DNA from 2 places in the Streptomyces sp. NPDC048565 genome. Region 1 is predicted to be linked to the other one. Evidence: riboswitches for the same ligand, from Rfam matches in the RefSeq annotation. Region 1 holds a riboswitch; the other holds the start of a gene.
What was found. Region 1 has a riboswitch for cobalamin ahead of metE (5-methyltetrahydropteroyltriglutamate--homocysteine S-methyltransferase). Riboswitches for the same ligand answer to the same signal wherever they lie in the genome.

Region 1 (3,881 bases):
CTCCGTACGGCCCCGCAGCGGAACGCTTCATTCCGCCCTCTCTGTGGGGTACCCGCCATCAAACCCTGCAAACAGGTTGAAATAGGTAATTAGTGTTCCCGGGGTATGGCGTGGTGGGACCGGCCGGGGAGCACGGGCGCGCCCCGGCCGGTCCTGATGATCAGGACGCCGGCAGCTCGCCGCGGACCGTGCGGGCAGCGGCCACGAGGTTCTCCAGCGACGCGCGGGTCTCCGGCCAGCCGCGGGTCTTGAGCCCACAGTCCGGATTGACCCACAACCGGTCGGCCGGGATCGCCTTCAGGCCGGTACGCAGCAGCTCGGCGGCCTCATCGGGGCTCGGCACACGGGGCGAGTGGATGTCGTACACGCCGGGTCCCGCTTCACGCGGGTATCCGTGGTCCGCCAGCTCGTGGGCGACCTGCATATGGGAGCGCGCGGCCTCCAGACTGATGACGTCGGCGTCGAGGTCGTCGATGGCCTGGACGATGTCGCCGAACTCGGCGTAGCACATATGGGTGTGGATCTGTGTCTCCGGCCGCACCCCGCTGGTCGTGAGCCGGAACGACTCCGTCGCCCAGGCCAGATACGCCCGGTGGTCGGCGGCGCGCAGCGGCAGTGTCTCGCGCAGTGCGGGCTCGTCCACCTGGATGACCGAAGTCCCCGCCGACTCCAGATCCTTCACCTCGTCGCGCAGGGCGAGCGCGACCTGGCGTGCGGTGTCCCCGAGGGGCTGGTCGTCGCGGACGAAGGACCAGGCGAGCATGGTGACAGGGCCCGTGAGCATGCCCTTGACCGGACGGTCGGTGAGCGACCGGGCGTACGTCGTCCAGCCCACCGTCATCGGCTCGGGGCGGGAGATGTCGCCTGCAAGCACCGGAGGACGGACATAGCGGGTGCCGTAGGACTGGACCCAGCCGTGCTGGGTGGCGAGGTACCCCGTCAGCTGCTCCGCGAAGTACTGGACCATGTCGTTGCGTTCGGCTTCGCCGTGCACCAGGACGTCCAGGCCGGTCTCCTCCTGGAAGGAGATCACCTCCTGGATCTCGGCCTTGATGCGCTCCTCGTAGCCGGCCGCGTCGATGCGTCCGGTGCGCAGGTCGGCCCGGGCGGTGCGCAGCTCGGCGGTCTGCGGGAAGGAACCGATGGTGGTCGTCGGCAGCAGGGGCAGCCCGAGGTGCGCACGCTGGGCAGCGGCTCGTTCACCGTACGGCTGCGAGCGGCGGGCGTCGTCCTCGGTCACCGCGGCTGTCCTGGCGCGCACAGCGGGGTCCCTGGTGACCGGGGAGTGCGTGCGGGAGGCCAGGTCGGTCCGGTTGGCGGCGAGTTCGGCAGTGATGGCGCCGGTGCCCCGGGTGATTCCCCGGGCCAGAGTCACGACTTCGGCGGTCTTCTGCCGGGCGAAGGCCAGCCAGCGCAGGAGCTGCGGGTCGATGTCCCGTTCGGCCGCGGTGTCGAGGGGGACGTGCAGCAGGGAGCAGGAGGGTGCCACGTCGACCCGTCCGGCGAGCCCGAGCAGGGTGCCGAGCGTGGAGAGCGACTTCTCCAGGTCGTTGATCCAGATGTTGCGCCCGTCGACGACCCCGGCGACCAGGCGCTTGCCGGGAAGCCCGCCGACCGCGGCCAGAGCGTCCAGATTCGCGGCGGCGGCCTCGGTGAAGTCCAGTGCGAGCCCGTCCACCGGTGCCTTGGCGAGGACGGGAAGGGCTTCGCCGAGACGGCCGAAGTAGGAGGCGACCAGCAGCTTGGGCCGGTCGGCGAGCGTACCCAGCAGTCGGTAGGCGCGCTCGGCGGCGGCCAGTTCGGCCTGGCCGCGGTCCTGGACGAGGGCGGGTTCGTCGAGCTGCACCCACTCGGCTCCTGCCGCACGCAGGTCGCCGAGCACCTCGGCGTACACCGGCAGCAGACGGTCCAGGAGCGTGAGCGTGTCGAAGTCCGCGGCGACACCCGGGCCGGGCTTGGCCAGGAGCAGATATGTCACCGGACCCACCAGGACGGGCCGGGCGGCGGTCCCGAGCGCGACGGCCTCCTTGAGCTCGGCCACCTGCTTGGCCGAGTTCGCGGTGAAGACCGTGTCCGGGCCCAGCTCCGGGACCAGATAGTGGTAGTTGGTGTCGAACCACTTGGTCATCTCGAGTGGTGCGACGTCCTGCGTGCCACGCGCCATCGCGAAGTAGCCGTCGAGCGGGTCGGCTGCGACCGCCTCACGGTGGCGTGCGGGAACGGCACCGACCATGACGGTGGTGTCCAGCACGTGGTCGTAGTACGAGAAGTCCCCGGTCGGGACCTCGTCGATACCTGCGGCGCCGAGCTGCTGCCAGGTGGAACGACGCAGCTCCGCGGCGGTGGCGCGGAGGGCGTCCGCGGTGACCCGCCCCTTCCAGTAGCCCTCGACGGCCTTCTTCAGTTCCCGGTTCTGTCCCTGCCGGGGGTAGCCGTACACGGTGGACCGCGCTGCGGTCGGATGCTCGGTGGTCACGGAGATCTCCTTCGCGAGATGAATCCCTGAGATCCCGGAGACGGGACGAGAGCGCGAAGGGGTGACGTACCGGACGGGAGGCGCGCCGGACGACGCGGTGATCCGCCTGGTATGTACGCCGACCCGCCCACGAGGTCACCGGGATCGTCCGCGCACGGTTCGTTCGCACGCGGGCAGATGGCAGGTCTTCGGACTCGCGGGCACGCCCTCCAGGAGGACACCTATTGGCCGTCGCTTCCCAGGCCCGGTACGTCGGACCCAGTGCGTATGACGGCGGTCGTTCCCGCTCACCGCTGCGGGGCAGTCCCGGAATTCCACCGGGTTCCCTCTTGCGACGCATCCCGTCTGGCGGACGGGGCGAACCAGCTGCACCCGCCAGCCTACGGGTCCGTCCGGGCATCCGGTGAGCCAGGTCCAGCATGCGGATGGCCGGGGCGGCGGCTCACGGCGGCCCCGGCATCGCGTGCCCAGACACGCTGGAGGGCCCGGTGGTCGATCACCGTGATGCCCTCCCGTGCCACGGCCTCCCGGGCCTCCGGCGACGTGAGGAAGTCGTGGTCGGCACGGCGCACCCGCCACCCGCTGTCGACGGCCATCGCCTCACGGCCGCCGAGACCGGGACGCACAGCCCATTCGCTGAGCCCGATCGGCAGCCCCTGGAGCAGCCGGGCATACCGTGCCGCCTTGTCCTCGGTCGCAAGGGAGAAGCTGTCCAGGAAGTCATGGTCGACGACGGGCAGCCCCCGTCGCCGCATCGCCAGAAGTCCCGGCTCCAGCCATACACGGACGGCGAGGCCGTACTCCCCGGCCAGTTCCACCGTCAGGTCCAGGATGTCGTCGCGGCCTCCGTCGGCCAGGCAGTGGAAGTCCAGATGGGTGGGTGTGAGCCCCGTGTCGGCCACGGCGTCCAACTGCGCGCGGAATTCGGTCTCGACCTCGTCGGGCCGGGCCCGGCCCAGCAGGGCGGCCCGTCCGGCGGTCGTCGGCGCGAAGAAGTCGCCCGCCCGGTCGAGCAGCGAGGGCACCTTCTCCTTCGCGGCCAGAGGGCCCCAGGGGTGCCGGGGCGTCTCGCACACCAGGGTGAGATGGATCCCGAACGGGATGTCCGGCCGTCGCCGCAGCAGCCGTACGGCGTCCTGCGCCGCTGGACACACGGTCATGAGGCTGCACGACCCCGCGATCCCCTGCTCGATCGATTCGATCACCGCCGTGTTGACCGCGGGATACATGCCGAAGTCGTCGCAGTTGACGATCAACAGGCGGGCGTCCGACGGGAACCCGAGCATGCGGTTCTACCGCGCCGAGGGGTTCACGCCGGAAGATCCGACAGCTTCTCGGTCCATACCCGCAGTCTGCTCCCCGCCCCGACGGTCGCGCACATGGTTTTGGGTGCCCATGATTCGGC
Region 2 (3,881 bases), on a different contig from region 1:
GGGTTTCGCGGCCCAGACCAGCGCGGCCACGGTCATCCTGGCCTCCTCGCACCTCGGCTTCTCGCTCTCCACCACGCAGTCCTGCTCCGGCGCCGTCATGGGCGCCGGACTCGGGCGCAAGGGGGGCACGGTCCGCTGGTCCACCGCAACCCGGATGTTCGTCGCCTGGGGTCTCACGCTGCCGGCCGCCGGACTGGTCGGCGCGGGTGCCGAGTTCCTGACCAAGCAGGGCCCCTGGGGCGTCACGGCGGTCGCCGTCCTGCTGATCGCGGGCTCGGGTGCCATCTGGACGCTGTCGCGCCGCAAGCCGGTCGACCACACCAACGTGACGGTGGGCGCGGAGCCCGCGGGCGTCGTCACCACCGCCGTCGCGGCGGTCAGCCCGCCCCCCGCCGGTGCCGCCGTACCGGACCTCAAGACCACCATCCCGGCCCCGACGGCCGGTACCCCGGCCGACCCGGCCACGGTGTAAGGACACAACCGCATGAACATCGACTGGGCAGCTCTCGCCACCGTCTTCGGCGTCAGTCTCGTGGCCACCGTCGCACTGGTCGGCCTCTTCACCCTCGGCGTCACCGGTCTGGCCAGGCGGACGCCGACGGCGCAGGGCGGCGGCGAGGCCGGCGCCCTGACGCGCACCGGCGCCTACGCCTGCTTCGGGCTGTGCCTGGCGGCGGTCGCGTACGGGATCTATCTGATCGTCGCCTGACCGCCACGCGGACAGGGCGCCGGGCCGGACACACCGCGGGTGTGTCCGGCCCGGTGTGCGTCTCAGCACACTGAAGCCTCGCAGGTCAACGGCAGGTTGACTGGTGTTCACGGGGCGTGGTGGACTGCCGGGGCCGTTTACGGCGACAGGAGAGGAAGCCGGTGCGAATCCGGCGCGGTCCCGCCACTGTCACCGGGGAGCAGCCTCCATTCGGAAGTCACGGTCCGCCATCGCGGGCTGGAAGGCCGGAGGAACTGCGGATCCGGAAGCCAGGAGACTCTCGTCGCCGGTCACGTCGAACCAGGGCGCGGACCCTGAGTGAGGACATACGCCATGTCTGGCTGCCCTGCGTCGGTCGGCGCACCCCCTGCCCCCAGGACGACAGGCCCTGGGGTCCTTCGAGGCGAGACGGCCGGCTGAGCGGTGCGAGCCGACCGCGTCTTCGCGTACGGCGCCGCCGCCGGTCTGATCGGCGATCTGCTGCTCGGTGATCCCCGGCGGGGCCATCCCGTCGCCGCTTTCGGGCGGGCAGCGGCGGGCGTCGAGAACCGGCTGTGGCGCGATCACCGTGGCTGGGGCGCCCTGCACACGCTCGTCTGCGCCGGGGGCGCCACGGGCGCCGCAGCGCTGGCCGCCCGTGCCGTGCGCGACCGTCCGGCCGCCGCGGTCGCGCTGACCGCCGCCGCCACCTGGTCCGTCGTCGGGGGCACCTCGCTGGGCCGCGAGGCCCGTGCCATCGGCGGGGCGCTGGCCGCGGGGGACATCGAGCGCGCCCGGGAGCTGCTGCCGCATCTGTGCGGGCGTGATCCGCAGTCGCTGGACGGCCCCGGGATCGCCCGCGCGGTGGTGGAGTCCGTCGCCGAGAACACCTCCGACGCCGTCGTGGGCGCCCTGGTGTGGGGCGCGCTCGGCGGGGTGCCGGGTCTTGTCGCCTTCCGCGCCGTCAACACCCTGGACGCGATGGTCGGCCACAAGTCCCCCCGCCACCGGCGCTACGGCTGGGCGTCCGCCCGGCTCGACGATGTCGCCGGCTGGCCAGGGGCCCGGCTCACCGCCGCGCTCGCCGTGGCCGCGGGCGGGCGGCCACGCGAGGCCGTACGGGCCTGGCGGGCCGACGCCGGCCGCCATCCCAGCCCGAACGCGGGCCCGGTGGAGGCCTCGTTCGCGGGAGCGCTCGGCGTGCGGCTCGGCGGCACGCTGGCGTACGGCGGGCGGGTCGAGCACCGGCCGGTGCTGGGCGGCGCGACGGGCCGGGACGTACGGACCACGGACATCGAACGCGCGGTGCGGCTGTCGCGCCGGGTGAGTGCGCTGGCCCTCGCCGTGTGTGCGGCGGGGCGTTCGGCCATGGGACGGAGAGCCACATGAGCGGCGGGCTGCTGGTCGCGGGGACCACCTCGGACGCGGGCAAGAGCGTCGTCACCGCCGGGATCTGCCGGTGGCTGGTGCGCCGGGGGGTGAAGGTCGCGCCCTTCAAGGCGCAGAACATGTCGCTGAACTCCTTCGTCACCCGGGAGGGTGCGGAGATCGGCCGCGCCCAGGCGATGCAGGCGCAGGCCGCCCGGGTGGAGCCGTCGGCACTGATGAACCCGGTGCTGCTGAAGCCGGGCGGCGACCGGTCGAGCCAGGTCGTCCTGATGGGGAAGCCGGTCGGCGAGATGAGTGCGCGTGGCTACCACGGGGGGCGGCAGGAGGCACTGCTGGGCACGGTCGTGGACTGCCTGGAGCAGCTGCGGGGCACGTATGACGCCGTGATCTGCGAGGGGGCGGGCAGTCCTGCCGAGATCAACCTGCGGCGTACGGACATCGTGAACATGGGCATCGCGCGGGCCGCGCGCTTTCCCGTGCTGGTGGTCGGCGACATCGACAGGGGCGGCGTCTTCGCCTCGTTCTTCGGCACGACGGCGCTGCTGAGCCCCGAGGACCAGTCGCTGGTCGCCGGATATCTCGTCAACAAGTTCCGCGGTGACGTGTCGCTGCTGGAGCCGGGGCTCGACATGCTGCTCGGGCTCACGGGGCGTCGTACGTACGGGGTGCTGCCGTACACCCACGGTCTGGGCATCGACGAGGAGGACGGGATGGGGGTCCCCCCTGCTCGAACGCAGCTGAGAGCTCGGGGGAGCGTGTCGATGCGCGGCACCGTACGGGAGTCGGTCGTGGCGCCGCCCCACGGCGACGACGTCCTGCGGGTCGCGGTGTGCGCGGTACCGCTGATGTCGAACTTCACCGATGTGGACGCGCTGGCGGCCGAGCCGGGTGTGGTGGTGCGGTTCGTGGACCGGGCGGACGAGCTCGCCGACGCGGACCTCGTCGTCGTGCCCGGGACGCGGGGCACCGTGAAGGCGCTGGCGTGGCTGCGCGAGCGGGGACTCGCCGAGGCGCTGCGGCGGCGGGCAGCCGAGGGGCGCCCGGTGCTGGGGATCTGCGGCGGGTTCCAGGTGCTGGGCGAGCGCATCGAGGACGACGTGGAGTCGCGGGCCGGGGTGGTCGACGCGCTCGGGCTGCTGCCGGTACGGGTCCGCTTCGGCCGCGGGAAGGTGCTCGGCCGGCCCGTCGGTTCGGCGCTCGGGGAGCCGGTGGAGGGGTACGAGATCCATCACGGGGTCGCCGAGGTGAGCGGCGGTGAGCCGTTCCTCGACGGGTGCCGGGTGGGCTCGGTCTGGGGGACGCACTGGCACGGCTCGCTGGAGAGCGACGGGTTCCGGCGGCGGTTCCTGGCGGAGGTGGCCCGGGCCGCCGGGCGGCGGTTCGTTGCCGCGCCGGACACCGTTTTCGGTGCTCTGCGGGAGGAACAGCTGGACCGGCTGGGGGATCTGATCGAGGAACACGCGGACACGGATGCGTTGTGGCGGTTGATCGAGGGCGGTGCGCCGGTGGGGTTGCCGTTCATCGCGCCGGGGGCGCCCCGGGCGCCGGACGGGCCTGAGGCGCAGCCCCGCACTACTGATGTTTCTGCGAACGAGGAGGCCCTGTGAGTACGCCGTATCCCTTCACCGCCATCGTCGGACAGGACGATCTACGGCTCGGGCTCCTGCTCAACGCCGTCAGTCCCGCCGTCGGCGGGGTCCTGGTCCGTGGGGAGAAGGGGACCGCGAAGTCCACCGCCGTACGGGCGCTGGCCGCGCTCATGCCCGAGGTGGAGGCCGTGCCGGGGTGTCGCTTCTCGTGCGAC

Region 2: it holds a riboswitch for cobalamin, as region 1 does, so the genes downstream of both, AB0C75_RS05980 (cobalamin biosynthesis protein) here and metE (5-methyltetrahydropteroyltriglutamate--homocysteine S-methyltransferase) in region 1, are expected to answer to the same signal.

Annotation. Positions count from the first base shown of each region.
Region 1 covers NZ_JBEZIH010000011.1:144,330-148,210, forward strand. The annotation lists gene metE (5-methyltetrahydropteroyltriglutamate--homocysteine S-methyltransferase) at 161-2,476, opposite strand; cobalamin riboswitch at 2,638-2,858, opposite strand; gene AB0C75_RS15985 (polysaccharide deacetylase family protein) at 2,857-3,762, opposite strand.
Region 2 covers NZ_JBEZIH010000003.1:351,701-355,581, reverse strand. The annotation lists gene AB0C75_RS05990 (inorganic phosphate transporter) at 1-472, shown strand, start outside; gene AB0C75_RS05985 (hypothetical protein) at 485-709, shown strand; cobalamin riboswitch at 860-989, shown strand; gene AB0C75_RS05980 (cobalamin biosynthesis protein) at 1,133-2,077, shown strand; gene AB0C75_RS05975 (cobyric acid synthase) at 2,074-3,684, shown strand; gene AB0C75_RS05970 (putative cobaltochelatase) at 3,681-3,881, shown strand, end outside.